Regions from separate parts of the Bacillus nitratireducens genome, predicted to be linked through region 1. Evidence: a T-box and tRNA genes for the amino acid it is inferred to sense, from the RefSeq annotation. Region 1 holds a T-box; the other holds one or more tRNA genes.
What was found. The T-box of region 1 lies ahead of thrS (threonine--tRNA ligase). A T-box ahead of a tRNA ligase gene usually reads a tRNA of that ligase, here a tRNA-Thr.
Positions count from the first base shown of each region.

Region 1 (15,927 bases):
GTCTGTCAAGAAGACGCGATGTGTTTTACTAACAACAAGAAATATTGTAACAAACAACTAACATACTTGCAATACTTTTTTATGATAAGTATTGTTTGGTTATTTTTTCTAAATTTAATTATTTATAATACATAAGAAAGCCGCGGTATACCGCGGCTCTTTCTTATCGTTTTCCTTCTACTTTAATCATGTCAACAAAAGCATCTAATGCAATTGTTTCTGATTTTTGTTCACCATATTTACGTACGTTTACGCCGTTTTCAGCCACTTCATTGTCACCTACTACAAGCATGTACGGGATTTTTTGCATTTGTGCTTCACGGATTTTGTAACCAATTTTCTCTTCACGAGTGTCTAATTCAACACGGATACCAGCACGTCGTAATTCATCTTGTACTTTCTTCGCATAGTCTAAATGCACTTGCGGAGAAACAGGAATTACTTGCGCCTGAACTGGAGCTAACCAAGTTGGGAATGCACCTTTGTATTCTTCAATTAAGAAGGCAACGAAACGTTCCATAGTTGATACAACACCACGGTGAATTACAACTGGACGATGTTGTTTACCATCTTCACCAACGTAAGATAGTTCAAAGCGTTCTGGAAGTAAGAAGTCTAATTGTACAGTTGAAAGTGTTTCGTCTTTTCCAAGAGCAGTACGAACTTGAACATCAAGTTTTGGACCGTAGAATGCCGCTTCACCTTCAGCTTCGTAGTAATCAAGACCCATTTCATCCATAGCTTCTTTTAACATACCTTGTGCTTTTTCCCACATCTCATCATCAGCATAGTACTTTTTAGTATCAGCTGGGTCACGATAAGATAGACGGAATGAATAGTTCTCTAAACCGAAATCTTTGTATACTTCTAGAGTTAAGTTTACAACACGCTTTAACTCTTCTTTAATTTGATCTGGACGAACGAAAATGTGCGCATCATTTAAAGTCATTCCGCGTACACGTTGTAATCCAGATAACGCACCTGACATTTCATAACGGTGCATTGTTCCAAGTTCCGCAATACGGATTGGTAATTCACGGTAGCTGTGAATATCATTTTTATAAACCATCATATGGTGAGGGCAGTTCATTGGACGAAGAACTAATTCTTCATTATCCATTTCCATTGATGGGAACATACCATCACGGTAGTGGTTCCAGTGACCAGAAGTTTCATAAAGCTCTCTACTTCCTAGTACTGGAGTGTATACGTGATCATAGCCTAAGCTTGCTTCTTTATCAACGATATAACGCTCGATAATACGGCGGATTGTAGCACCTTTTGGTAACCAAAGTGGTAAACCTTGTCCTACTTTTTGGCTATTAGTAAATAGTTTTAATTCTTTACCTAATTTACGGTGATCGCGCTCTTTTGCTTCTTCAAGCATACGTAAGTGCTCATCTAATTCTGCTTTCTTAACGAATGCAGTACCGTAAATACGTTGCAACATTTTATTATTGCTATCGCCGCGCCAGTAAGCACCAGCAACGCTTAATAATTTAAATACTTTAATCTTCCCTGTAGATGGAAGGTGAACACCACGGCAAAGGTCGAAGAATTCGCCTTGCTCATAGATTGTAATAACTGCATCTTCTGGAAGATCGTTAATTAAATCTAATTTTAACTCATCGCCGATTTCTTCAAAGCGACGAAGTGCTTCTGCACGTGGTACTTCATGACGAACGATTTCTAAGTTCTCGTTCACAATTTTTTGCATTTCTTTTTCGATTTTCTTGAAGTCTTCAACCGTAATTGCTTCTTCCATATCAATATCGTAGTAGAAGCCATTTTCGATTACTGGACCAATGCCAAGCTCAAGCTTAACATCTTTATATAAACGTTTTAACGCTTGTGCTAAAAGGTGGGCTGTTGAATGGCGTAAAATGTATAAGCCATCTTCAGAATCTAATGTAATAATAGAAACTGCACCATCTTCTTCGATTGGTGTAACAAGATCGATCATCTCATCGTTTAATTTTCCAGCCACAGCTTTTTTCTTTAAGCCTGGGCTAATAGAAGCTGCGATTTCTTCAGTTGTTACGCCTTTTGGAAACTCCTTCACAGCTCCATCAGGGAAAGTAATTTTAACTACATCTGCCATCACTGGTCACTCCTCTTTTTTTTCAAAATAAAAAACACTCATCCCGTAAAAAGGGACGAGTGTTGAATTCGTGGTTCCACCCTTGTTCCAATTAACCTTATTGTTAATTGCTCAAGTTCAACATAACGGTGTTGTCCGTTAGCAATTACTAGAAAAACGTTCACTGCTAAAGTTTAGAGGTGGTAAGTAATAATCCCGTACTAGGAAGCTCACACCCTAAGGCTTCCCTCTCTGAAAATCGTAGATAACTACTCATGTCCTCATCATGACATTTCAATATATTTCATTTATGTAGGTAATTATATGCTCAAAAACTTAGAAAATCAAGGGCGTTACCTTTATTTTTTAAATTTTTCACATTGCGCTCAAACTCATGTAATCCATGCAATTGGACCCGTTCTTGAAATACATTTCGCAAAGTTACAATCATGTTATGATCTTGTTCTTTCGTATATAAATAAATCTTTTTCGGCGAAATAGAAAGAAGTGGCGCAATTACTTTCGTATCGATATATACATCCTTTTGCTTTAATAATTCTTCATCTATATATTGGACCAATCTCTCCTGTTTTAAACGTCTACCTTTATCATCATAGAAAATAAAACTTTCATCAAAAATAAGATGTACACAGGACAAACGTGATTTCCGGCCACTAACTTGTTGACGAAGGGTCTCAATGAACATTTGGTATTCTTGCTCCATTTTATACTCATCAATTGCAACTTCAGCAAGTCTGGCTACCATTTCCCTATATGTACGAAGGCGAAAACGGACATATGATGAAAACGAGAATGAAAGCGGATCACAAAGCCAATCATTTAAAGATGACATAATATATGTCTCAAATTTATGACGCGTTAAATCATGAGCCACTCCTTTTCTTCTTTCTTTTAATATCTCCTGTGCCATATGCAAGATTTGATGACACTCTTCTTGTTCTTCGTAAAAAAACTTTTCCTTTAAAATGGTATGAATCCATTCATTTTGTTTCACATTCATAATGAAATATAGTAGTACTGGCAATAAAATCTTTTCAATATAATTCGATTCACATAGTGGTATATGAATAATAACCTTTTGCCCATCTAAATATACACTTGTTTCCTTGTATAAAGATTCCGTTCTTTTCGTTAGTTGTCTGTATACGTGCGCAGCATCATTTTTTTCTTCGAAGCAAATTTCAATCACTTTTGTCCCCCCTTTTATCCCCGCTCTAAAGGATTGCATCTATACGTTACACATCCTATAAGAGTCCGATCTGTGGAAGTTCACTCTTAGTAGAAATATATCTCCCATCGTTAGAAAATCCACTCGATATGGCTTGCTAATTTTATATATATTAAGGGGGAGAGAAAAAAATGATACAAGCTACTATGAATTTTCAACAATTTGACCATTATGATAAAGTGAAACTTTAATCAGTGGGGGTTTTGTTCATCCCCTACTGATTATTAGCCCTCACGAATTAGGATAAACGGACGGTATTAAGATGTTTGAGTATATAAAAGATTCCTCCGTCATATGTAAACCGCTTAAGAGTTACTACATCGTTATGAAGAAAGCATTAGTTTTAGACACCTTGAATACTTTAATCTTATCGCCAAGAAATCATCACTATAATAAAAAAAGAGCAAGCTTCTCAGCTTGCTCTTTTACTTATGACGACGGTTCTTCCCACCAATTGGAATTGGCTTCGCTAAATATTTAATTCGTTCCATAATACGTGCTGCTTTCATTTGTTCTGCCTCACCGCGTTGTGTATACGTTAAATGATGTTCCAACTCCTTGAAATCAAAGTTAGACGTAAAGAACGTCGGTAAGTTCTCTAACATACGGAACTGCAAGATTGCGCCAAGCACATCATCACGTACAAAACTTGACATCGCTTCTGCTCCGATATCATCTAACATTAATACTTGTACGCGTTTAACTGCATCAATCTTTTCACCAATCGAATTATCTTGAATCGAACTTTTAATTTCACGTAGAAATTCAGGGAAGTATACGAGCATCGAACTAATTTTCTTTCGAGCAAGCTCATTTGCAATTGCCCCTAAAAGATACGTTTTCCCTACACCAAATTTACCGTACAAATATAAACCTTGTACTTTTTTACCTGGTTCGAATGTGTTTAAAAATTCATTCGATGCACCTATTGCATCAATACGTGCATCTAAATCTGAAGGGTCTAAATTTTCCATAGTTGCCTGTAAAATGTCAGCTGGCATATATACACTTTGAACAAGTTTTTCATATTTTTTTCTCTCATCATATGCTACTTTTCTAATGCAACGATCGTATTGAATATCAATCATCTTACCTTGGATGACGAGCTTCGGCTCATATCCTTCTAGCATGTTTTTACATGATCCTAAATCCGGACAATCCGCACACCCTACACTTTGTCCAATATATTCATACAACTTCACAAGGCTACGCTCAATCATAGAAGTCGTTACTTCACCTTTATGTTCGTCTATAAATGCTTTCACACGCGGATGCGCCATCACTTCTGTCTTTAAGACTTCATATCTATTTTTAAAATTTTCATTTTCCATTAATTTCGTAAATGAATTTTGAATATGCTCCATTTCCTCACCTCAAAGAGCGTTCATTCTCTTTTATTAATCACGCTTATATTTTTTCAACACTTCTTCTAATCGCTTCCGCTCATCTTCTAACGAACTTGTATTTTTCTCAACACTCACGTCCGTTTTCACAGTTTCTTTCACTTCTTCTTTCGGCTCTTCTTTAAGCCAATCTGGTACCATTTCTCTTCGCACTGTTTTCTTCGCCGTACGACCTTTTTTCTTCGTCTCAGCCCACTCTTGATATTGACGGTTTTCTTCTTTCGCTAACGCCATCGCTTCAGCTACTGTACCGACCTTTTTTCGTGCCCAATGTCCAGCAATCTTCTCAACATACGTTTTCGCAAGTTTCATATCTGAGCGTAGCATAACATAATAAATAAGTACATTCACAACCCCCGGCGTTAACTTTTGATTTATCATTACATCCTCAACAATTTGCAAGTCTGCTTTCGTTGCTTCTGCACCGCCCGAAATTTCTTTCAATAGTTGTTTTGGCGATATTTCCTCTAACTGCTTCATCAGCATTTCTTCTTGCGTAGATGGCTCTTTCTCTTTCATCGTACGCGCAGCATGAGGTTGCACTCTTTCACTTAATATAGGTAAAGCTTGCCCATTTTCAAATTGATACCAATCACGAGCTCCTTTTCGAAGTCTTTCGATATCAATTGTTTGCACCTCTGTCACCGTACCAAGAACGATATTTTGCATTGATAACACATCCACACCATACACATAAGCGAGTGTAATGACACATTCTCGTACTTGATCTGTAATTGCCTTTTTAGGAACAAGCGCTGATAATCCCTCCACAAATAAAGAGAAATCAAAGAAATCATTCCAAACTTTCGGAGCATCCCCCTTCTCGTTACTTGGCATAATTGTCGTTTTCGGGATACGAAGTTCTTCTTGCGCATGCTCAAACTGACCCGGGTTAAATGAATCAAATACATCGTTGAAGGAGCGCGTAACATTTTCATAAGAAGCAAAATCGAATTCTTCTTCTAAAAAATATTGCTTTACTTGGTTATATTTTGTCCGACTCAATCGATTGTATAAAAAGATACTTAAAACAATATCATCAAAAAACTGCTTCGGAGATAACGGTGGTTGCAACTCATATATAAACATTCGAATATCTTTTTCTTTTTTAATATATACATTTAAAAGCCCAATCGCCTCTAACTTTACTCGTTCCTCATATATTTCAGGAAGTTGCATTTGCATGGTCACCATAAGGGAGTGATGTGTATTCTCTTTTCCAAATACACGATCTTGCTCTAACTCTCCCCATAGCGTCATGTATAAGCTAAAAGCTCTACTACCTATTAATGGCTGATACAACATTGTTAAAACTTTCCGGTCGTAATTATGTAACAACCCTTTCGCACTTACCTTATAACGATCAATCGGCAATAGCTCCATCCATGACTGTTTTTCCATTCTTGCTTTTCCTTTCTCTCATCCAATCTAACCTATATTTCACTCGTTCTATCTTTATTATATAATTCCTTAGCGAAAAAGAGCTATTAGCTTCCGCTTCTAGCTCTCTTATCTCATTTACTTACAGTATATAAAGAGAATATACTACACCTTCTACTCTCTCTCTTTTTGCAGTATATCTTTTAATTCTTCAATAAATACATTTAAATCTTTAAATTGACGATACACAGAAGCAAAACGTACGTAAGCAACATCATCAATATCACGAAGTTCTTCCATAACAATTTCACCAATCATATCACTTTTCACTTCCGATATACCTAAGTTACGAAGTTCACGCTCCACACTTTGTGTCACTTCCTCTAACTGCCTTAAAGATACAGGTCTTTTTTCACACGCTTTAATTAAACCGCGTAAAATCTTCTCTTTATTAAACTCTTCTCGTGTTCCTTCTTTTTTAACAACGATAAGAGGTGATTCTTCTACTCTTTCAAATGTTGTAAAGCGACTTAAACAACTTTCACACTCTCTTCTTCTTCGAATAGAGCGTCCCTCGTCTACCGGACGCGAATCTAACACTCTTGTGCCATTATGAAAACAGGATGGACAACGCAATTCATTCACTCCTTTACAATATAATCTTTATTTTTTCGCTACTCACCTACATGTGAAAATATATATACAATATTATATAACTCATTCTTATATACTGACCACTCTAAGTTATTACATATCATGATCCTATTTTATATAAACTAAAAAAGAGGTGCATTATACACCTCTTTACATTTTAAATCAATTATGTTCTTTTTTAAAGAGCTTTTGTTTCTCTCTGCTTAATCTCGAAGCTACCAGTGCCTCGAGGAAGCTCGATGCTCTCACGCGTTTTCGCGTTTAAACCTTCTGCAATATATTCTGCAGCAACATTTGGATCAATACGATCCCCACAAGTATAAACATCAATACTTGCGTAACCGTGCTCCGGAAAGCTATGAATTGTTAAATGTGATTCCGAGATAATTACTACTCCACTTACACCTTGTGGTGCAAATTTATGAAAAGCAACCTCACGTACTTCAGCACCAGCTCTTAGTGCTGCATCCACAAATAATTGTTCAATATACGGCATGTCATTAAGCTTGTCGAAATCGCAATCCCAAAGTTCAGCGATCACGTGACGACCCATCGTATCCATAGTATCCATTCTACAGTTCCCCCTTGTAAATTTATTCTAACTGTTCGAATTGAAAACTAATTTGCAATTTGGCTTGCTCCACTACCACGGGGGAAAGTTAGTCCAGAGAGGTCCTAACCCTTTAAGTAGTGACTACGTACCTCAGCTCTTAAGTTTACGAGTGTTAGTATACTTTGTTTATTTTCATTTTGCAACAACAGTTTTTTCGATTTTCTGTCATATTTTCCTCTTTACTTTTCCCTAAAAAAAATTAATGATTCACGAATACAGTAATCCCAACGTTTCGTGGTATGTCCACTTTCCAAAATATACTCATATAATTTTTTTCCTTTTCAGAAAAAATTAAAAAGAGAGGGCAAATTTTCACTTGCCCTCTCCCTCGTTCACTTAAATATGTTGCACATTTTTTTGTTTCGCTAATTCATCAACAACTAACGTTACAAGATCTACAACACGACGAGAGTAGCCCCACTCGTTATCATACCAAGCAAGTACTTTCACTTTACGATCACCCATTACCATTGTAGACAAACCATCAATAATAGCTGAGTGTGTATTTGTATTAAAATCGATAGACACTAAAGGCTCTTCACTAAATTCTACAATTCCTTTTAATGCACCGTTTGCAACAGTTTTGAACGCTTCATTAATATCTTCAACTGTTACATCACGTTTTACGTCTACTACTAGGTCAACAAGAGACACGTTTGGTGTTGGTACACGAAGTGCCATACCATGAAGTTTGCCGTTTAAGTGCGGAAGAACTTTTGCAAGCGCTTTCGCAGCACCTGTCGTTGTCGGAATAATTGATTGTCCGCAAGCACGTGCTCTTCTTAAATCTTTATGTGGGTTATCAATATTTTTTTGGTCATTTGTATAAGCATGAACAGTCGTCATTAAACCGTTTTCAATTCCGAACTGCTCATCTAACACCTTTACAACAGGCGCTAAACAGTTTGTTGTACAAGATGCATTTGAAATAACAGTATGTTTTGTAATATCGAATTGGTCTTCGTTCACACCAACTACAATTGTTACATCTTCATTTTTACCAGGCGCTGTTAAAATAACTTTTTTCGCTCCAGCTTCAACGTGAAGAATTGCTTTTTCTTTCGAGTTAAATTTACCAGTTGCTTCAATTACAACTTCAACACCTAAATCCGTCCAAGGCAATTCCTTTGGATCGCGGTTGTTTAAAAGGCGAATCATTTTCCCATCAACTAATAAGTGATCCTCAAATGCTTCTACTGTTCCGTCAAACTTACCATGAACTGTATCATATTTAATTAAATGTGCTAACGTTTCTGATGGATAGCTTGCATTGATTGCTACAATTTCGAATGCGCTTTCTTTTATTGCTTGACGAAATACCATTCTCCCAATACGTCCAAATCCATTAATTGCCACACGAGTCATAATATGTTATCCCCCTTGAATGCGTTATACTATTTATCTCCAATCCCAATAATAGTATAACACAAAAAGGAGATATGTCACTAAGCATTTTCATTAATTTCACAATTTTTTAGTTAATAATGTTCCACTTCTTCAAAATTACCTGTAATTGTGTTTTCGTTCCCATAATTGTGCCATCATTATTTATCACTTCATCTGCACGCTTTACTTTTTCTTCTAATGGCATTTGAGACTGAATACGCGCCGTTGCTTCTTCTTCTGAAAAATTATTCCGTTTCATTAAACGTTCTAATTGCGTACTCGGCATAACTGCTACAACTAAAATACGATCAACGAGATTTGTTAATTTACTTTCAAACAAAAGAGGGATATCTAACACAACCGCTTGCATACCTTCTTTTATGTACATCTCCTTTTGCGCATTCATTTCTTCACGTACCGCAGGATGCACAATTTTGTTTAACTGCAATCGTTTTTCTTCATTATAAAAAACAACACTTCCTAATTTAGGTCGATCAAGCTCCCCATCTTCTTGTAACACTTCCGTTCCAAATACCTCTACAATTTTGTTATATGCTGGCTTTCCTCGTTCTACAACTTCTCGTGCAATAATATCAGCATCAATAACTGGTATATTTAGTTCACGAAACATTTCTGATACCGTACTTTTTCCGCTTGCAATGCCTCCCGTTAATCCAATTACTACTGTCATAATAATCCTCCTCATAATAAAAGGCGCGAAACTAATGTTCCACGCCCATACTTACATTTTCCAAATTCCAATAATAATGAGTAATACCCCAGGCAGGAATGTAAATTTTTGTAACCACTTCATATTCGATAAAACCGTACCAAGCTTCATTCCAATAAATAAAAATAAAGAACTCATCACTGCAACTAATATCGCCATCATAGCAGGTGCATAACCTAATAAGGATGCACCAATTCCAGCACCAAACGAATCGACAGAAAGAGCAATACCGAGAAGTAGCGCTTCACCTGCAGATATAGTTCCTGATTTATCAAAATCCGCAACAGTCGGTTTCCTCAAAATTTGAATCACTAGCCCTAGAGAAGCAATTTCTAATTTCCAAACCTTCTCCTCTTGCTTCGGTTCTTCTTTTCTATCACTCCGAAAAAATTGATATAATACCCAAATCCCGATTCCAATAAGAACAAGCCCACCGATACGCGTTGCGATAACAGGTGAAAATATTTTCGCGATCATATGTCCAATTCCCATGGAAACGAGCATGACAGCCGCTGAACAGATCCCGATAATTATAATTGATCTTAGTGGAATTCTTACACTCCTTAATCCGTATGTTAGCCCTACACTACAGCTATCTAAGCTTAATGTAAAAGCTAATAAAATAAGAGATAAATAAAGGTACATCGGTAAGCTCCTCCCTTATACATAGCTCTGCTGTATGTATATGACAAATGCCTATCCGATGTTATCTCTTTTCTATATTCTAGGCTGACAAATTGGGCAGTAATGTGTTCCCCGGCCGCCAACAACTGTTTTTTCTAAGATCGTACCACAAGTCACACATGGTTCTCCTTTTTTTCCGTATACATTTAGAAGTTCTTGGAATGAACCAATTTGCCCTTGCGAATTGATATACGTTCTAATTGTACTGCCGCCTCGCTTTACTGCTTCGCCTAGCGTTGTAACAATTGCTTCGTACACTCTTTCTATTTCTTCTTCTGTTAAAGACGCTGCTTCTCGTTCTGGGTGAATTTGAGAACGGAATAACACTTCATCTACATATATATTTCCAAGTCCCACTAAAAGACGCTGATCTAATAATACAACTTTTATTTTACGATTTGTTTTTTTCAATCTTTCTTGTAAATACTGCGGTGTCAATTCAGCATCAAATGGCTCCGGGCCTAAGTCAGCAAGAGGCATTTGATTCAACTCTTCACCTTTCTTAAAGAGATGCATCGTACCAAACTTTCTCACATCTTTATAATGTAATTCAGTTCCATCTGTAAATAAGAAACGGACGTGCGTATGTTTATCAATTGGCTCATCCTCTTGATGAAGTAAAAACTTACCTTCCATACGCAAATGTGAAACAATGACATAATTCGTTACATATAAAAGCAAAAACTTTCCTCTTCGCTTTATATTTTCAATCGTCTCGCCTCTTAGCATTTCTTTAAAGATTTCTGCATCATCCGGTCGTTTTACTATTTTTGGATAAGTAATAACGACATCTTCAATCGTTTTTCCTGTTACAAGATTTTCAAGCGTCCGTCTAACGTTTTCAACCTCTGGTAATTCTGGCATTTCATCACGTCCTTATTTCGCGTCGTACCAAGTTGGACCGTAAGAATAATCAACTTTCAATGGAACGGCTAGTTCAATTGCATGCTCCATTACTTCAGGTACAAGCTTCTCTAATTTTTCAATTTCTTCTTTTGGTGCTTCAAATATCAATTCATCGTGTACTTGCAGAAGAAGACGTGCTTGTAATCCTTCTTCTTCTAGACGATCTGCCATAATAATCATCGCTTTTTTAATAATATCAGCCGCACTACCTTGAATTGGTGTATTCATAGCTGTACGTTCAGCAAAGCTACGTAAATTGAAATTACGACTCGTAATTTCCGGAATATAACGGCGACGATTTAATAATGTAACCACATATCCTTTTTGTTTCGCATCTTTTACGATTTCATCCATGTATTCTTGTACACCAGGGAAACTTTCTAAATACTTTTCAATAAATTCCGCTGCTGCTTTTCTTGTAATTCCTAAGTTTTGCGAAAGACCATAATCACTAATGCCATACACAATTCCGAAGTTAACAGCTTTTGCTTGTCGTCTCATGTTAGATGTTACTTCATCTTTCCCAACACCAAATACATCCATAGCTGTTTTCGTATGAATATCCATGTCATGTTGGAATGCTTCAACTAACCCTGGATCATTTGCAATATGAGCAAGCACACGAAGTTCGATTTGTGAATAATCCGCCGCGTACATGATCCATCCTTCTTCTGATGGAACGAATGCCTGACGAATCTTTCTTCCTTCTTCTAATCGAATCGGGATATTTTGTAAGTTCGGATCTGTTGAACTTAATCGACCTGTTTGCGTTAACACTTGATTGAAACGAGTATGGATTTTAGATGAATCTTCATGTACAACTTTCAATAAACCTTCAATGTAAGTTGAATTTAGCTTTCCTAATTGACGATAATGTAAAATATTTGGAATAATTTCATGATGATCCATAAGTTTATCTAATACATCCGCCGACGTAGAATAGCCTGTTTTCGTCTTTTTAATAACTGGTAAGTTTAAGTTCTCAAACAGAATAACCCCAAGTTGCTTCGGTGAATTAATATTAAATTCCGTTCCCGCAAGCTTATAAATTTCCTGTTCCATTTCCTTTAGTCTACCTGCAAGTTCTTCTCCCATATTACGAAGACGCTCCGTATCAACTTTTACACCTTTTACTTCCATATCAGCTAATACACGCGCAAGTGGTAATTCTAACTCTGTAAACAATTCATATTGCTCGTTCTTTTTTAACTCTTCAATGAATGTTTGCTTTACATCATATAATACATGCACTTTACGAGCTACATGCTCCGCTACTACATCTAACTCTGGAACTGCACGCTTCGCACCTTTTCCGTAAACTTCTTCATCAGATTTCACGGCATGTGTTTCTTTCATTTTTGCTACAGCACGAAAATCTTTATCTGTATCAGCTGGATCCAGTAAATAAGCAGCAATTAATAAATCAAAATCAATCCCTTGAATATCTACACCTTTCCACTTGAGAGCAACGATAGCTCGCTTCGCATCAAATGTATGCTTTCTCATTTCTGCATTTGCAAGCCATGCTTTGAAAGCATCTGATTTAAGGGCAATGTCTGCCGAAATAAAGTAACAACCATTTTCATTTTGAATACCAAAACCTTGAATATCCGCTTTATGATAGTTATCTTCTTGCACTTCTACAATAAGCGCACTATCTTGCTGAAGCATTTCTTCTGTAACTTCTTCCACAATATCAAATGTAATATCATCTAACTCAGCTGGAGCTGTTTCTTCAGGCGTAACACCTAGCTTATTTAAAAGAGATGTAAATCCTAAATTCTCAAACATCGGAATAACATCACTTGGTTCATACCCTTTATATGCCATATCATCTACATGCACAGTAATTGGTGCGTCTGTAATAATCGTCGCAAGTTCTTTACTCATAAGTGCTTGTTCTTTATTTGCTTCTAACTTTTCTTTTAATTTCTTTCCGCTCACTTGATCTAAGTTTTCATACACTGCTTCAACCGTTTCAAATTGCGTTAATAATTTAATGGCTGTCTTCTCACCAACACCTGGTACACCTGGAATGTTATCCGATTGGTCTCCCATTAAACCTTTCATATCGATAATTTGCTTTGGTGATAAGCTATATTTCTCAAATAAAGCTTCTTTCGTATATTCATCTACTTCTGTAATCCCTTTGCGTGGAATACATACAAGTGTATTATCAGAAACAAGTTGAAGTAAGTCTTTATCTCCTGAAATAACTTTTACATAAGCCCCTTGCTCACTCGCTTCCTTCGCTAGCGTTCCCATAATGTCATCCGCTTCATAGTTTTCTAATTCATAGCGCGGAACATTAAATGCATCAAGCATCTCACGAATAAACGGGAATTGCTCTGATAACTCAGGTGGAGTCTTTTGACGTCCTCCCTTGTAATCACTATACGTTTTATGACGGAATGTTGTTTTCCCCGCATCAAACGCCACAAGCATATGCGTCGGTTTTTCTTCCTCTAGTATCCTCATTAACATCATTGTAAAACCATAAATTGCGTTCGTATGTATACCTTTGTCGTTATTTAAAAGCGGTAGTGCAAAGAAAGCACGATACGCGATATTATTACCATCTACTAATACGACTTTTTTTTCCAAACTACAAACCTCCCCATACATATTTGAAACGATTTTTTCCACAGAAAAAAAACCGTTCCTGTCCTCTCTCTATATTAACATGACTAATAGAGAGAAGAAAAATAACGGCTATTTTCTATCATATATACAAACGTTTACTAACATAAAAGGGAAGTGACGAGAACAGCATAACTATTCTCGTCCAAAATTACTCCTTGGATGAAGGGGTTTTCATCTATTATATTAACAGAGCTTTATTAATATTTAATTAAGCCATTGTTAATATATTGTAAATATCCTTCACCCTATTTTTCAGTAGCTGATTTTGGCAAAACAACCGTAAATGTTGTTCCCTCCCCAACCTCACTATCCACCGTAATCGTACCTTGATGTGCTTCAACTAAATGTTTTACAATTGATAAACCAAGACCCGTTCCACCCGTATTTCTACTTCTCGCTTTATCAACTCGATAAAAACGTTCGAATATACGAGGGATTTCTTCTTTACTAATACCAATTCCAGTATCCGACACCTTTATATACGCATTATATTTATCCTCTAATAATTCAACTGAAACAACACCGCCAGCCGGCGTATACACGATTGCATTATTAATTAAATTAATAAAGATTTGTTTTAAGCGGCTCGGATCTCCAATAACGGAAACTCGTTTCAATCCATTCACTTGTAAAGAGATTTCTTTTTCACCCGCTTTATTATCGAGCACCATGTGAATGTCTTCAAGAATCCCCTTCATATCAACCGTACCCATATTTAATCTAAACCCTTGCTGCTCGATTTTTGATAAATCTAATAAATCTTCAATTAATCCTTGCATGCGCTCACTTTCTTTTAAAATAATATGTAAGAAATGTTCGCAGAATTTTTTATTATCCATCGCTCCGTCCAAGAGTGTTTCTGAAAAACCTTTAATAGAAGTAATCGGTGTCTTCAATTCATGAGAAACATTCGCTAAAAAGTCTTTTCTCATTTGTTCTAATTTCTTCAACTCCGTAATGTCATGGAATACGAGAACAATTCCTTTCCACTCATGGTTCGTCCCAATAATTGGCGCTCCGTATACTTCAAAATGCTTTCGCTCAATACCAAGCGGCAATAACATTTGTTTACGCACTTTCACTTCTGTCATAAAAATTTCTTCTACAAGCTCAATAATTTCCGTATGGTGAAACGATTCATAATATAAACGATCTAAATATTCTTCGTCTGTTACGTGGAAAGTCTCCTTATAAGAACGGTTTACAAGGTTTATATAACCACGACTATCAATTAAAATCATTCCGCTTCCCATATTTTCAATTAATGTGTGCAAACGATCTTGTTGCATTTCTTGTTCGAGTGTCATCTCTTGTAAATTACGAGCTAAAATATTAATTGCTTTACTTAGCATTCCTGTTTCATCCGAATGACTTTCATATGCACGCGCTTTATAATTACCCTTCGCTAATTCAATCGCAACTTTCGTAACTGATTCAATCGGCCTAATATATTGTCCTGTAATTTTAACACCTAGGAATACAACGACAAGACAGGCAATGACAAATCCGATAATTAATAATCCCCACGTTTTTTGGTGAACGTCCCTCAAAGTATCGATTGTACTTTTCACCAAAATGTATCCTTGCTTCCCTGCTACATCCTGAACGAACACAGCATGATAAAACTCATTCTTTTGATCCGCTTCTTTCGTAATAACTTTATTTCTTTGTTTTGCTGTTTCAGAAGAAAGTTCTTTAATCATCTCTTGACTAAATGCAGATTGTTGCCCTCCGCTATATTGAACTTTCTTTTTTTCATCAACAAATATAATAGAAGCTGGTATTTGTTCTTCTAACTTTTTAAATACATACGGATTTTTTAAAACAGATTCAAACCCTTGCTCCTCTGCTAATACAGCAACATATCTTGTCTCTTTTATCATTCTTTCTTTAGCATGATCTATATAGTAATTTTCAAATACAGTTTCTAATAATACACCTAGTCCAACTAAAATAAAAACGATAAGAGAAACAAATGTAAAAAGAAGCCTGGAGCGAAATTTATTCATCCCCTTTTGGCTCCTCTAATTTATAACCTAAACCACGTATCGTTTTAATGTACGTCGGTTTTTTCGTATTTTGTTCAATTTTATCGCGCAAATGGCTAATATGGACATCGACAATTCTAGTATCACCAGCAAAATCATAATTCCATACAGCACTCAATAATTGGTCACGAGTTAATACACGACTTTTATT
Region 1 covers NZ_JAUMJO010000003.1:278,970-294,896, reverse strand. The annotation lists gene thrS (threonine--tRNA ligase) at 164-2,101, opposite strand; T-box leader at 2,150-2,377, opposite strand; gene ytxC (putative sporulation protein YtxC) at 2,409-3,290, opposite strand; gene dnaI (primosomal protein DnaI) at 3,755-4,693, opposite strand; gene Q3V31_RS13410 (replication initiation and membrane attachment family protein) at 4,727-6,133, opposite strand; gene nrdR (transcriptional regulator NrdR) at 6,287-6,748, opposite strand; gene speD (adenosylmethionine decarboxylase) at 6,945-7,328, opposite strand; gene Q3V31_RS13395 (glyceraldehyde-3-phosphate dehydrogenase) at 7,716-8,744, opposite strand; gene coaE (dephospho-CoA kinase) at 8,854-9,456, opposite strand; gene ytaF (sporulation membrane protein YtaF) at 9,508-10,140, opposite strand; gene mutM (DNA-formamidopyrimidine glycosylase) at 10,213-11,043, opposite strand; gene polA (DNA polymerase I) at 11,056-13,689, opposite strand; gene phoR (sensory box histidine kinase PhoR) at 13,974-15,737, opposite strand; gene phoP (two-component system response regulator PhoP) at 15,730-15,927, opposite strand, start outside.

Region 2 (15,927 bases), on a different contig from region 1:
CGCTTACATCTTTTATCCCTTTACTTTTTGCCTCAACAACTATTAAAGATTTAACTTTTAATAAATCTTCCTTAGTTATTGGCGTATTTAGATTCTCTCTATTCAAGTTATATTTATTAATATGCATTTGTAATTGCTTATCTACTATTACATTTCCACTTTCATCTTGTTGATCCACTTTATCCTCTTTATTTTCCTTTTGTTCTTCTGGAACATTGTTTTCTAAATTCAATGTATTTACTTCAAATTGCACTTGATACTTATTATCATAGGCCATTGTCGGAATATAAATATGCATTTGCATATTATACCTCTTTCCTAATTCCCCTACTTCAAACTGAATCACTTTCGTTCCATTTTTCTTTTTATCTTCTGATATTACTTTTACATCATGAAACACACCAGGAGTATGAATATCTTCTGTTTTCAAGTATTTGAAGAAATCACTCTCACTTAACGTTGCCGTTACAATTTTCTTTCCATTCTCAATCGTTAACTTAGGATCCTTTATATAAACAGCTGCCATAGACTCTTCATTCGTTTTATCTTTATACGCTTTAATAACAGCATCATATGTACCATCTTCTAAAGCATACCCCGTTTTATTAGCCTCGATTGCTACCGCTGCTAAAGCAGGTGTTGAATACACAGCAAACGGTAGCGCTAAGGCTGCCGCCACTAGCATTGCATTGATATGTTTTCTTTTAGTTTTTTTCAACTTTACATCTCCTCCAAAATCTATAAATCCAAATATTATCATTTCTTGAATAAATGATAATGATTTTCATTATCATTGTCAACTAAAAAAATAAAAAGTTTACAAAAAAATAATCCCTTTAAAAGGGATTATGCCATCTTTTCACCTGATTCTTCTTTAAAGAAGCTCTTCATCGCATGGAATACATCTGCTTTTTGCTTTAAAATATAATATCTGAAATTCTCATCTTTAATATTTTTATAGGCTGACATCAGCGTACTGTGGCGGTTGTATTGATTCACTTCCCCATACCCAAACATATTACATTTTTTCATCAGCTCTTCAACAAGCTTTACACATCTAGCATTATCCGAAGTTAAATTATCACCGTCTGAAAAATGGAATGGATAAATATTATAGCGGTCTGGTGAATATTTATTATCGATTAGCTCAAGTGCTTTTTTGTATACGGAAGAACAGATCGTTCCGCCACTTTCTCCTTTTGAAAAGAACTCTTCTTCTGTAACTACTTTTGCCTCTGTATGATGGGCAATAAACTCAATATCTACCGTTTCATACTTTGTGCGCAAAAATCTTGTCATCCAAAAGAAGAAGCTACGTGCCATATACTTCTCCCATATTCCCATCGATCCACTCGTATCCATCATCGCTAATACAACGGCTTTCGAATCTGGCTTTAACACCTCATTCCAAGTACGGAACTTTAAATCTTCTTGGTGAATCGGGTGGAAGGATGCTTTGCCGCCCATTGCATTTCGTTTATATGCAGATATCATCGTTCGTTTCTTATCAATGTTTCCCCATAATCCTGTTTTTCTAATGTCATTAAATTCAATGTGCTCAATCCTGTTTTCATCCATTTCTTTCCTCTTTAAATTCGGCAGCTCTAATTCTTTGAAAAACGCTTGCTCTAATTCTAAAATTGAGACTTCCGCTTCATAATAATCTTCCCCAGCTGAATCTCCTGCCCCTTGCCCTTTTCCTGGTCCTTTTTGCTTTTGACCACCTGATCCATCCCTCGCAACGACATCACCAACTTTGCTGTCACCGTTTCCTTGCCCAACATGTTTATTTTTATCATAATTGTATCTAATCTTATATTCATCTAAAGAACGAATCGGTATTTTCACAACATCCTTGCCATTAGACATAACTATACTTTCTTCTGTTACAAGGTCTGGTAAATTATTTTTGATTGCCTCCTGCACTTTTTCTTGATGGCGTTGTTGGTCGTCATATCCTTTGCGATGGAGGGACCAGTTTTCCTGTGAAATCGTATAATTTGGTTGGTTTTCTTCGCCCATTCCTTTCCCTCCTTACTGTAATTGTCTTCCTCTATGAACAGCAATCTATAAATTTTGTTCTGTAATATGCCAAGCTAGAATATTTGAAAGGTAACTGCCCATTGAAAATCATCCCATAAACATATATAGCGTTTTTCATACAATACTCCGAGCATCCTAAACAAAATTTTGCCACTCACATAATAGAAAGAAACATTCAGCCGTTGATAAGAAAGAAACACAATGCATTGTTGCACACATTTTCGTATTGCAACATATTGTATTGTGTTGGCTTTTTTCGTATGAATGGTTGGTTACTCTATCATATGCATATTGTAAAAATAATTGACAATAAATTCATAAAATCGCATCTTAATTTATTATATTTGGACAAGCTATGACACTTTTTACAAGTATCAATAGATAACAAAACGCCGTCCCAAGAACAAGAGACAGCGTTTTGTTATCAAACTATCGATTTAACAAACTACCTACATAACGTAACAATTCATTCGCAGATGAAGAATTATATCCATGCTCATCAATTAAGCGTGCAACAACATCATTGATTTTCTTAAGCTGATTTTCATCTGGTGTTTTCGTTGATGTTGTAATTTTCACTATATCTTTTAAATCAGCAAATAGTTTTTTCTGAATCGCTTCACGAAGACGTTCATGTGAATTATAATCAAAGCGCTTTCCTTTACGGGCATAAGCAGAAATTCGAATTAAAATTTCTTCACGGAATGCTTTCTTAGCATTTTCTGAAATTCCAATTTGCTCTTCAATCGAACGCATAAGTTTTTCATCTGGGCTCATTTCTTCTCCCGTTAACGGATCACGTAATTTTGATTTATTACAATACGCTTCAACGTTATCTAAGTAGTTATCCATGAGTGTCTTAGCTGATTCTTCGTATGAATAAACAAACGCTTTTTGTACTTCTTTCTTAGCAATTTCATCGTATTCTTTTCTCGCTAATGAGATGAAATTCATATAACGCTCTCGATCTTCATTACTAATTGATGGATGTTGATCCAACCCGTCTTTTAGCGATCTAAGTACATCTAGTGCATTAATAGATGGTACCTCTTTTCGAATAATTGTAGAAGAAATTCGGTTAATAACATAACGAGGATCAATACCTTTCATACCTTCATCTTGATATTCACGTTGCAATTCTTCTACATCAATCGCATTATAACCTTCTACCGTTTCTCCATCATATAAACGCATCTTTTTAATTAAATCAATATCCGGACGCTTCGGATCTTTTAAACGAGTTAAAATAGTGAACATTGCTGCAACTCGAAGTGTATGCGGTGCAATGTGAACATTGGACACGTCACTTTCACGAATCATTTTTTCATAAATATGTTCTTCTTCACTAACTCGTAAGTTATAAGGAACTGGCATTACAATAATTCTTGAGTGCAATGCTTCATTTTTCTTATTTGCTATAAAGGAGCGATACTCTGTTTCATTCGTATGCGCTACAATTAATTCATCTGCTGAAATAAGCGCAAATCTACCTGCTTTGAAATTCCCCTCTTGTGTAAGTGATAATAAGTGCCATAAAAACTTCTCATCACACTTTAACATTTCCTGGAACTCCATCATACCTCGGTTCGCCTTATTTAATTCTCCATCAAATCGGTACGCACGAGGATCTGATTCTGAACCATATTCTGCAATCGTAGAAAAGTCTAGACTACCTGTTAAATCGGCAATATCTTGTGATTTTGGATCAGATGGACTAAATGTACCAATCCCTGTACGGCGATCTTCAGAGAAGAAAATACGCTCTACAACTACATCCTCAATTCTTGATCCATATTCTTGCTCTAAACGCATCACATTTAATGGTGATAAATTCCCTTCAATTCTTACTCCATACTCATCAAAGAAGTCATCACGTAAATGGTGCGGAATTAAATGCAATGGATCTTCATGCATTGGGCAACCTTTAATTGCGAAAATAGCCCCTCGATCTGTACGTGAATATGTTTCTAATCCTCGTTTCAACATCGTAACTAAAGTTGATTTACCACCACTAACAGGACCCATTAATAATAAAATACGTTTTCTAACATCTAATCGTTTTGCAGATGGATGAAAATATTCTTCTACAAGGCGTTCTAACGCATCCTCTAATCCAAACAGCTGATTACTAAAGAAATTATATTTTCTTCTACCATCAACTTCTTCAATTCCGGCATCTTTTATCATATTGTAAATGCGAGAGTGTGCTGTTTGAGCCACCCATGGTCTTTCTTTCACAAGCTCCAAATACTCCGCAAACGTACCTTCCCATTGTAAACGTTCTTCTGCTGCTCGATGCTGTTCAATCTTTTTTAGAATATCCATTATAGCTCCTCCCCCATCTCCTTGTTCAATCGGATTATTATAAAAGGTATGCTAGGATGTCCTTAAACATTCTTTAAATCAAAACGAAATATATAATAGCTCTATAAAATTCTCTCCAAAATTCAAAGAAAATTCTGTATAATAAGGGTATTAACGTTTTCACGCTACTATTCATTGTAAATAAATTCTTTTCTTCTAGGAACCTTACATACATTTCGATTCACAAATAAGATTCGTAAACCGAAAAAGTAAGGAGGAAATTAGTATGAAGTTATTATTAATTTTAGGTGTATCACTCACATTTCTTACAGCTATTTTCACATCTGGTTATAACGATACGCCAGGTACACATAAAAAGTGATGTGCTTTTTAGCACATCACTTTTTTTCTTGTTTTTATAAACTATTTAAAATAAATATTTTCCACATCGTATATCGATAAAGGACGATTATAAAAATAGCCTTGTACGATTTTCACATTCTTTTCCTTTAAAAATTGTATTTGTTCCGCTTTTTCTACTCCTTCTGCAATTACATTTAATCCTAGAGTATGTGCTAAATGAATAATTGCAGCCGTAATATTCGTATCTCTTTCATCTATATATATACCTTCCATAAAAGAACGATCAATTTTTAACGTATCAATCGGATATGTTTTTAAATAACTTAAAGATGAATATCCCGTTCCAAAGTCATCTAAATGAATTTTTAAATTTTGTTCTTTTAACTGCAATAGCACTCTTTTCGATACATCTTTATGTATAAGAGCCCCTTCTGTAACTTCTATTGCTAATAAATGAGGTGGGACATTGTACTTGTTTAAAGCGCGTGTAATCATCTCTATCAATGTAATAGAACGAAAATGTCTAGCTGAAATATTAACTGCAATTGGTACAACTTCATACCCTTTATTTAACCATTCACGTATTTGTTCACACACTTGATGTACTACCCATTCATCAAGTTTAATAATAAATCCTGTTCTTTCAGCAAGCGGGATAAATTGATTTGGCGAGACCAATCCTAGCTCCTTATTCTCCCACCTTATTAAGGCTTCCATACTGGCTATCTTTCCCGTTTCAATATTAATTTGAGGTTGATAATATAGGAAAAATTCATCTTTTTCTATAGCACGATGTAACTGATTTTCTATTATAAACCTTTGTTCACGTTCACAATCTAATCCACTACAATAAAAATGATAATACCCTTTTCCTTTTTCCTTGGCTTTTTCCAAAGCTGCGTCGACTCTTTGGAAAAGTATTTTTTCATCCATTCCATCTTCTGGGGCCATTACAATCCCAATTGATGCACTCAAATAAACATCCTCTTCTTCTAGTACAAAATGCCCACTAATTTTTTTTAGTATTGTTTGTGCAACTTCCTCTACGCATTCTCTCGTTATATTTTCTATTAACATAACAAATTGATCATCATGTTCTCTAAATAAATGCATATCTTCTATTTTTACGTCTCGTAAGCATTCAGTAACCTTTTTTAAGACTTGATCTCCTTCTTTATGACCAAATGTATCATTAATAAGGTGAAATTCATCCAAATCTATAAAAACCAATGCGAATTTTTTATTCTCAGCTAAAAATTCATTTAGTTTATTTGTACATGATATTCTATTCATTAACCCTGTTAACTGATCGAAGTAAGCCAAATATTCTGTTTTCATCTCATTTAATACTTGCCTTGTAACATCCCTCGTAACTATGTACACCCCGACGATTTCACTATTCACAATAATGGGGATTGTCCTAACGGAAATATAAAGTTCATATCCTTCTTTATGAATATATTTCTTTGCAACAATTTGTTGTGCTCTTCCTTGTAAAACCCCCTTAAATATAGTTTGAAAAGCCTGTTCATATTCCTTATTTATAAACTGAAAAACAAATTGATTACTTAGTTCTTCATATCGATATCCAAATATTTCATATGTTGCTGGATTTGCATATGTAATTCTCCCAATAGAATTTACAGATACAATGGAGTCATTATTATATTCTAGTAATGACTTAAATAACATTTGTTTTTCTTCTATTTCCACTTTTTCCTTAACCTGTGCTGTAATATCCCTAGTAATACAAATAATAAACTGACATATTCCATTTACATCACATACTGGATTAAGTAAAGATTCATAATGTATATTACCAGTTGGTAAACTAATTACATCACAAAATGTATTTGCTCTCGCTTCTCTCATTACTTTTGCATATTGCCTTTGTAATACCCTTGCCGTATCTTCTGGTAATACTTCTGCAAAAGTTTTTCCATAACATTCTGTTCCTAGCCTGGCATAATCCATTCCTATTTTATTCACATAAATATATTTAAAAGTTTCATCATCAATAACTTTCACAATAAAAACTAAATCTTGAATAGCATGTAGCAGTCCCTGTTTTACTAAATCCATATCTATCATACTTAAATAGGTATTTTGATTGTTATATTGTTCCTTCATATTTATCTCAACCTGTCTTATCTATTTTTATTCATATACCTCATTCTATATGAATATGTACCGTTTTTAAAATGTATGATTACATATTTTCTAAAATAAATAAAAAAGTCGCCAAATGGCGACTTTTAATAAACGATTTCTAAATCTAATCCTGGATAATTTTGTTGACGGAACGCTTCATAAATTAAAATTGCTGCTGTATTAGATAAATTTAATGAACGTACTTTATCCGTCATTGGAATACGTAAACAATGATCGAAGTTTTCTTCAATTACATTAGCTGGTAATCCATTTGTTTCTCTTCCAAACACGAAATAGTAATCCTTCTCACGTTTGCTATAATCAAATGCTGTATGAGCTTTCTCGCCATACTTTGTTAAATAGAAGAATTCACCATCTTTATTTTTCTCATAAAATTCTTCGATTGAATCATAATACGTAACTTTTACGTGCTGCCAATAATCTAATCCTGCACGCTTTAACATTTTGTCATCCGTTGAAAATCCAAGCGGTCTAATCAAATGTAATTCTGTTCCAGTTGCTGCACACGTACGTGCAATATTTCCTGTATTTGCTGGAATTTCTGGTTGATATAAAACAACATGTACTCCCACGCGATATTCACCTCTATTTTTTGTCTACTACGTATTATACCACTTGAACGAAAAATCTCTACCCATTAATAATATGAAAGAATTTATATTTCATTTGCGGTGTATATTTACTAGAGTCTTCATAATTCCAATAACGCCGACGGCTATTCGCTGAATGTGCATTTACAAGCGGCATACCATCTGCGTCCTTTGCTACTACAATTGTCGTATGATTCCACCTACCATCATCCTCAAAATCATACGCAATTACATCGCCAAGAATTAGGTCTTCTGGCTTTTCTACCGCTTCTGCCCGAAGCCCTGTTGTAGCACCTGACAAATACCAATAAAAAGAGTGTGCTACAGCCCAGCTCCAACTCCATTGGTTTCCCCTTTGCCACCACCCTTTACGAATATTAGGATGTCCGTTCATTGGCACTTCTCCAGTGTGCAGACATTGTGAAATGAAATTTGTACAATTATCAGGGAAATTACGGTATACAGGATTGCGATCATCCCACCAACGCTCTGCATATTTCACTGCCTCTAAACGATTATATTGATATGAACCGTATTTTTCTTTCGTGACTTCTCGTTCTAACTTTTCACCTATCCCTATTTCTTCTGACACCTCAAGAGCATAATCATCTATTACACGATTATTTTTCAGACAAACTCGTCGTTTTAATTGTTCCTCTTCGATATAAAATAATTCTTTATGCTTAATTAAATATTTAAAGTGTACTTGATAATCAATTTCTTGATGCTCACTACTATTTAATTGTCTCATGAAAGAAATATCGGCAGTTGCTTTCACTATATCTGCACTACGTTTTTGAAACAATTGTTTCTTTCTCTGTACCATTCGTAATAAATCTTCAGCAATACCATCCACGTCAGTTCGTTTCTCTGTGATATATGCTAAAAACTGTTGTACTTGCTTTTCAATATTCGCTTTTACAACCATTTCGTCTCCCTCCCATATTACAATATGAAAAAGGGAGATATTATCTACTCTTTTTTCTGTGCTAACAATTCAAGTCCACGATTCATTTCATGAAGAACCTCTTCATCTTTCTCACGTTCCATCGCTTTTTCAATTGCTTCGCCTATTCCATCTCCGCCAATTTTCCCAAGTGCCCATGCTGCTGTTCCGCGAAGTACTGGTCTTGGGTCATCTTTCATAACACCGATTAAATCAGGAATTGCTGCTGTTTCTTTAAAATGCGCAAGTGCTAAAATAGCATTTCGTTGCAATGGTTTTTTACCTCTCCATGAACCAGACATAATTCCATACTTCTCTTTAAAATCACGATTACTAATTGTTAAAAGTGGTGTTAATAACGGTTTAACTAACTCAGGATCAGGCTCCATCTCAGGATGGTTGTGGAAATCCATTCCTTTATTTTTTGGACAAACAGTCTGACATGTATCACATCCATATATACGGTTTCCTATTTTATCGCGATATTCTTCAGGCAGAAACCCTTTTGTCTGTGTTAAAAATGCGATACATTTCTTCGAGTCTAACTGTCCACCCTGTACTAAAGCACCTGTAGGACAAATATCAATACACTTCGTACAACTTCCACATTGATCTTCTATTGGCTGATCCGGAGGGAATGGGACGTTCGTAATCATTTCTCCTAAGTATACATACGAACCAAATTCCGGCGTAATAATAGCGCAGTTCTTACCACTCCATCCAATACCGGCACGTTCTGATACAGCTCGATCACTTAGTTCACCTGTATCGACCATTGATTTCACTTCTATATCCGGAAGTTTCTCGATTAAATATGCCTCTAACTTTTGCAAACGATCTCGTAAAACGAGATGATAATCTTGTCCCCACGAAGCACGACAAAAAATCCCGCGGCGTTCTCCACGCTTACTTAATGGTGCATTTTTTAATTTTGAAGGGTACGCTAAAGCAATCGCAATGATTGATTTTGCACCAGGTAGTAAAAGCTGTGGATTCGTTCTCTTCTCTATATCAGGCTCTTCGAATCCAGACTGATAATTTAATTGTTGCTGCTGGATTAATCGTTGCTTTAATTCCTCAAATGGTGATGCACTAGCAAACCCTATTTTATCTATACCAATCGTTTTACTATACGCAATTACTTCTTGCTTTAATTGTTCAAAATCCATTCTTTATCGCCTCCTCCGATGAATCTATCCCTTATGTAACGACTATATTGGTTAGTAATTCACTTTTGGAATACTATTCTTTACTTCTATTTTCGCATACAATTACGCTTTTCAAACATTAAAAAACGCAATGCCTCGTTTATCTTAGAAACGAAACACTGCGTTGATCACAATTTATTAGAAAAACATTAAATAAAATTTGGAGCGGGTGAAGAGAATCGAACTCTCGACCAGAGCTTGGAAGGCTCTTGTTTTACCACTAAACTACACCCGCAAATATGAAATAAATATAAGATATTAAAATAACTTATGTAAAGTAGTATAGCATGTAAAAAAATACGAAGCAAGAATTTTATCGAAAAAAGTCGAAAAAGTGATGAGATAACTCATCACTTTTTCAATTCTTTATCAATTGCCTTCTTCATACTATCGAAATCAGGATTTGCAAGATTTCCATTTATATATACTGAAGGAGCACCTTGAACTTTTAATTTTTGAGCACGATCTGAATCTTTACGTACTTTGTCTTTCATTTCTTTACTGTGTAAATCTTTTTTAAACTGTTCTACATTAATTTTCGGAAGCTTTTCTTTCACAATATTAAGAAGTAATTCTTCTGTAATCCATTCTTCCGTATCTTTCTTTTGATTTTGATAAATCTCATCATAGAAAATCCAGAATGAATCTTGATCTTGTTTATAAATCGCTTCACCAGCAGCTGCACCTAAATCAGAGTCTTTTCCGATAAATGGGAAGTTAATAAAATATAACTGCACTTTACCTTTATCAATATATTCTTCTTTTAATCGTGGTAATACTGTTACATCCCAAGTACGACAAGCAGGACATTTGAAGTCTCCAAATTCAACTACCTTAACTGGAGCATCATCTTTCCCTAAAGATTGTTGCGTAGAATAAGCAAACATCTCATTCCCTTTATCTTTTTTGTCATTTATGATGCTATACGCAATTGTTCCGATTACAATCAATACTGCGATAGAAAAAACTACACCAAGAACCATGAGTTTATTTGATTTCATATACATTCCTCTTTAAATTCATATTCTGTATACAGCATTGTACACAATACACATAATATCAACACTTATATCGGTCACGCAATGAACACGCTCACATAAATTACAAAAATACAACATTTGTGACAATATTGTGTCGTCTTTTGTCACAAATTATTCAAAAAAAGAAGCTCCTATATAGGAACTTCTTTTAACTTACTGCTTTTTCACGGGCATTTTTTAACATGGATTGCTCTGTTTTTATATCATGACGAATTACTAGTTTCTCGCTAACTGCTTGCACATATTCATCATGATTTATATAGCCTTCTTTCTCCATTAACCTTAAAACTACATTCCGTCTCTCAACTGCTTTATCATAATTTTGTGCAGGTGAGTAATAAGCCGGTGCTTTTACTACAGCAGCCATCATTGCACTTTCAGCCAGTGTTAATTGATTCACTTTTTTACCGAAGTAAAGGTTTGCTGCTTTTTCAATCCCCCATGCGCCTTCTCCGTAGTAAATATTACTTACATACAATTTTAATATCTCATCCTTTGTGAATGTACGTTCAATCTTTTTCGTATAAAAAATTTCTTTCCACTTACGGGAAAATGTACGTTCATTAGATAGGAAAGCATTTTTAGATAACTGCTGTGTAATCGTGCTTCCTCCTTGCACAACACCACCAGCTTTTATATTCTCAATAGACGCCCTGATAATCGCTATATAGTCTAAACCGTTATGATGATAAAATCTTTTATCTTCCGTCGCAATAAATGCGTGTGTTAATGATTCTGGCACCTCTAAATTAGCAGGTACATGTAATTTACTAATATCACTTCGCTCAATCATTACATTTCCAACGAATAATAATGCAAAACTTAACAATAATAATAATATAATGGCTTTATAAAGAAATTTATTTAATGGATTTAATGCAACTTTTTGATGATAGTTCACTCTAGATAATACTCGTTCTTTCATCTCGAACACCTCTTTTCCACACAGCATATATAACTCTTAACTTAAGAATACCTTGTTGTAAAAGAATATCCCATCGATTTCTCTTACACGTACCTTACAACATTGTAAGGTGTAAAAATGTATTGTATCACAGTCCTTTTTTATCTACTATTCATATGAAATGTTGAATATACATTATTTTAAAACATTCATAACCAATAGCAGCGTAGAAATTAAGAGCAGTATACTTCCTTAATTCCACTTTATTCTTTTATTATATCATCTATAAATTTCTATTTTTGAACATCTAGTAATCTAATTATATATGATATATCATCATTATACAGAACAAACGTTCTAAAAATCAATACTAGCTTTATTATCATTTTGACCTTTTTCTGAAGTAATATACATAAGAAAAGGGTAGCTATTTGAGTGTATCTCAAATAGCTACCCTTTTCTTACAACCTGCCTATAAGGTTATATGGCTGTACTTCCCACGTTTCATATGGAATGAAATGCGTTGCTCTCATCGCATCAACAGTTCTTGATTTCATATGAGGACGCGTTATATACTCATCGATGTTCTTTTCATTTAAAGCAATAAACTTAGCCTCTTGTATTTCTTCAGGTTGAATTTTTATATCACCACTCACATATGCCACTTTAAACACAACAGCTAAAATATGCATAGAAGCATTATAATAAACACCTGTAATTCCGATAGGCTTTACCGTTAATCCTGTTTCCTCCTTTATTTCCCTACAAACAGCTTGATCGAGTGCTTCTCCTTCTTCTACCTGTCCCCCAGGCATTTCCCACGTATCCGCTCGCCAATGCACTCTTGTTAAAAGCACCTCATTCTTTTCATTTGTTAAATAGCCTGCTACGGCAACGATATGCTTTGGTGTTTTATGCTCCATAGAAATACCTCCTAGAAATACAATCATTTAAAATACTATCTATAATCATATTCCATAACTACAACAAAACACCTTTAATAATTCATCATCGTAATTAACTTCACAAAAAAAAGACCCTATTCGTTAAACGAAAGGATCTTCTGTCTTATTATTCTCCTAAGTCTACGTTGTGGTAAACTTGCTGTACATCTTCTAAATCTTCTAATGCATCAACCATTTTTTCAAATTGTGCTTGAGCATCTTCAGGAAGTTCTACATCATTTTGTGCAAGCATTGTTAATTCTGCAACTGTAAATTCTTCAACACCAGCATCTTTAAGTGCAGATTGTACGGAATGGAATTGATCAGGTTCAGCATAAACGATAACAGACTCTTCTTCTTCTAGAATGTCACGTGCATCTACATCTGCTTCCATTAAAATTTCAAGAACTTCATCTGATGTTTTACCTTCAAGACCAATAACAGCTGTCGCGTCAAACATATAAGCTACAGAACCGTTTACGCCCATGTTACCACTGTTTTTGCTAAATGCAGCTCGTACATCTGCTGCAGTACGGTTTACGTTATTTGTAAGTGTATCTACAATTACCATAGATCCGTTTGGTCCGAATCCTTCATAACGAAGCTCATCATAATTTTCTTCTGAACCGCCTTTTGCCTTTTCAACTGCACGATCAATAATTGTTCTTGGTACGTTGTATGTTTTCGCACGTTCTAATACAACTCTAAGCGCTTGGTTTGATTCTGGATCTGGCTCGCCTTGTTTTGCTGCCACATAAATTTCACGTCCAAACTTCGCGTATATACGGCTTGTATTTGCATCTTTTGATGCTTTTTTTTCTTTAATATTATTCCATTTACGACCCATACTTTCCACTCTCTTTCCCATTTTAAATCTACATAAAAATATTAATATGAAATATAATGTGTATTCAACACATTTTTAAAAGAAATATAAAAAGTTCATTTTTGATTCATATTACAGACATAATATAAATTACTATCATTTTGTTCTTTCGACAAGTTATATTATACATGAATTCCTACGTTTATTACGAATTTTAGAATCAGGTAACATAATTTAACAAAAAAGACTCTAACATTTCTGTTAGAGTCTTTTTACATCACCGATTCCCATAATATTCCTATAATCACTTTCTATTGCTGTATAATTAAAATAGGAAAAAATTTGAAGGAAAGATGGGGGAAAGTAATTATGAAACATTCAAATGAGAAAAAAGCACATAGTCTTAAAGGGATAGGAGAAAAGCTAAACCCAACTATCTATCAAGTGAGATTCATGAAATTAGATGAACCAATTCGATTTGAGTTGTTTCCTGAATTAAAGGAATTAGGGGACTGGTTGAGTACTTCAACGCCAATGTGGGCGTGCCACTCAACTATGTACAAGTACAACAGAGAAGAGTTTGAAAAGAGGTTTTTAGAAATTACAAACTTAACCGTTGATAATGTACTAATATCTACTGGTGGTGTCGGATTTAACTTCATGTCACCTGGGTGGAGAAATTCTCTCTAGAGTGCTGGAAAAAATTATTGTATATGTAATATTCTACTGAAATTCTATAAAAGGATAAAACCGAACGTTCAGTTTTATCCTTTTAGTACTTCATAGTTTCTTCCAACTGTATCTAAAGTTCGTCGCTTACCCACCGCACACTACCTCCTACGCACTATTAGTGCTTATTTTGTCGTGTAATGAAAACACAAAAAGACTCTATACAATTAGTATAGAGTCTTGATGTTACGCCGTTCTTGATACCGATGGTCGGGGTCGAACCGACACTCCCGAAGGAACACGATTTTGAGTCGTGCGCGTCTGCCAATTCCGCCACATCGGCACAATAAGAAAGGCGGCAACCGGATTTGAACCGGTGGTAAAGGTTTTGCAGACCTCTGCCTTACCACTTGGCTATGCCGCCATATGAAGTTAAAATGGAGCGGAAGACGGGATTCGAACCCGCGACCCCAACCTTGGCAAGGTTGTATTCTACCACTGAACTACTTCCGCAAAAATGGCTGGGCTAGCTGGATTCGAACCAGCGCATGACGGAGTCAAAGTCCGTTGCCTTACCGCTTGGCTATAGCCCATCGATTTCTTACTTAATTATATGTAAGTATCAATTAGATTATTTGTAATTTTTAAAATAAAAATGGGGCGACTGATGGGAATCGAACCCACGAATGCCGGAGCCACAATCCGGTGCGTTAACCACTTCGCCACAACCGCCATGTTGTGTATATATATTTGGCAGGGGCAGTAGGAATCGAACCCACACTGGAGGTTTTGGAGACCTCAGTTCTACCTTTAAACTATGCCCCTATGTAAATGGTGGAGGGGGGCAGATTCGAACTGCCGAACCCGAAGGAGCGGATTTACAGTCCGCCGCGTTTAGCCACTTCGCTACCCCTCCGAAACTTACATGGTGCCGGCTAGAGGACTTGAACCCCCAACCTACTGATTACAAGTCAGTTGCTCTACCAATTGAGCTAAGCCGGCATATTTTATTAAAATAAATGGTGGCTCGGGACGGAATCGAACCGCCGACACGAGGATTTTCAGTCCTCTGCTCTACCGACTGAGCTACCGAGCCTTATTAAAATGGCGGTCCCGACCGGGGTCGAACCGGCGATCTCCTGCGTGACAGGCAGGCATGTTAACCACTACACCACGGGACCATTTGGTTGCGGGGACAGGATTTGAACCTGCGACCTTCGGGTTATGAGCCCGACGAGCTACCGTACTGCTCCACCCCGCGACAATATTATTCATATAATTTATATGGTGGAGGATGACGGGATCGAACCGCCGACCCCCTGCTTGTAAGGCAGGTGCTCTCCCAGCTGAGCTAATCCTCCAAAAGTGGTGACCCGTACGGGATTCGAACCCGTGTTACCGCCGTGAAAGGGCGGTGTCTTAACCACTTGACCAACGGGCCAAATATCATAAATCCTATGGCGGAGAGCAAGGGATTCGAACCCTTGATACGCTTGTGACGTATACACGATTTCCAATCGTGCTCCTTCGGCCAACTCGGACAGCTCTCCAATGGCTCCGCAGGTAGGAATCGAACCTACGACCGATCGGTTAACAGCCGATAGCTCTACCGCTGAGCTACTGCGGAATAATATTGCCTGGCAACGTCCTACTCTCACAGGGACAAGGTCCCAACTACCATCGGCGCTAGAGAGCTTAACTTCCGTGTTCGGTATGGGAACGGGTGTGACCTCTCTGCCATCATTACCAGACATTATTCTTTTGAGACAATCATTATTATAACTTATTCACTTCAAAAGTCAACAAGTTTTTTATGTTCTCTCAAAACTAGATAACATTGCTACATATTATATGGTTAAGTCCTCGATCTATTAGTATTCGTCAGCTCCACATGTCACCATGCTTCCACCTCGAACCT
Region 2 covers NZ_JAUMJO010000008.1:197,452-213,378, forward strand. The annotation lists gene Q3V31_RS25290 (NEAT domain-containing protein) at 1-718, opposite strand, end outside; gene yhbH (sporulation protein YhbH) at 847-2,022, opposite strand; gene Q3V31_RS25300 (PrkA family serine protein kinase) at 2,473-4,368, opposite strand; gene Q3V31_RS25305 (sensor domain-containing protein) at 4,771-6,840, opposite strand; gene trmL (tRNA (uridine(34)/cytosine(34)/5-carboxymethylaminomethyluridine(34)-2'-O)-methyltransferase TrmL) at 6,966-7,454, opposite strand; gene Q3V31_RS25315 (amidase domain-containing protein) at 7,513-8,400, opposite strand; gene queG (tRNA epoxyqueuosine(34) reductase QueG) at 8,445-9,587, opposite strand; tRNA gene Q3V31_RS25325 (tRNA-Gly) at 9,788-9,861, opposite strand; gene Q3V31_RS25330 (DsbA family protein) at 9,977-10,627, opposite strand; gene Q3V31_RS25335 (transglycosylase domain-containing protein) at 10,815-11,591, opposite strand; gene Q3V31_RS25340 (NUDIX hydrolase) at 12,032-12,493, opposite strand; gene Q3V31_RS25345 (YebC/PmpR family DNA-binding transcriptional regulator) at 12,642-13,361, opposite strand; gene Q3V31_RS25350 (DUF3884 family protein) at 13,710-14,030, shown strand; tRNA gene Q3V31_RS25355 (tRNA-Leu) at 14,271-14,352, opposite strand; tRNA gene Q3V31_RS25360 (tRNA-Cys) at 14,363-14,433, opposite strand; tRNA gene Q3V31_RS25365 (tRNA-Gly) at 14,448-14,522, opposite strand; tRNA gene Q3V31_RS25370 (tRNA-Gln) at 14,528-14,602, opposite strand; tRNA gene Q3V31_RS25375 (tRNA-His) at 14,666-14,741, opposite strand; tRNA gene Q3V31_RS25380 (tRNA-Trp) at 14,761-14,834, opposite strand; tRNA gene Q3V31_RS25385 (tRNA-Tyr) at 14,842-14,925, opposite strand; tRNA gene Q3V31_RS25390 (tRNA-Thr) at 14,936-15,011, opposite strand; tRNA gene Q3V31_RS25395 (tRNA-Phe) at 15,030-15,105, opposite strand; tRNA gene Q3V31_RS25400 (tRNA-Asp) at 15,115-15,190, opposite strand; tRNA gene Q3V31_RS25405 (tRNA-Met) at 15,194-15,270, opposite strand; tRNA gene Q3V31_RS25410 (tRNA-Val) at 15,295-15,370, opposite strand; tRNA gene Q3V31_RS25415 (tRNA-Glu) at 15,376-15,450, opposite strand; tRNA gene Q3V31_RS25420 (tRNA-Ser) at 15,468-15,559, opposite strand; tRNA gene Q3V31_RS25425 (tRNA-Asn) at 15,562-15,636, opposite strand; rRNA gene rrf (5S ribosomal RNA) at 15,645-15,760, opposite strand; partial or broken rRNA gene Q3V31_RS25435 (23S ribosomal RNA) at 15,861-15,927, opposite strand, start outside.
Region 2: it has a tRNA-Thr gene. The T-box ahead of thrS (threonine--tRNA ligase) is inferred to sense a tRNA for this amino acid. The anticodon was not compared.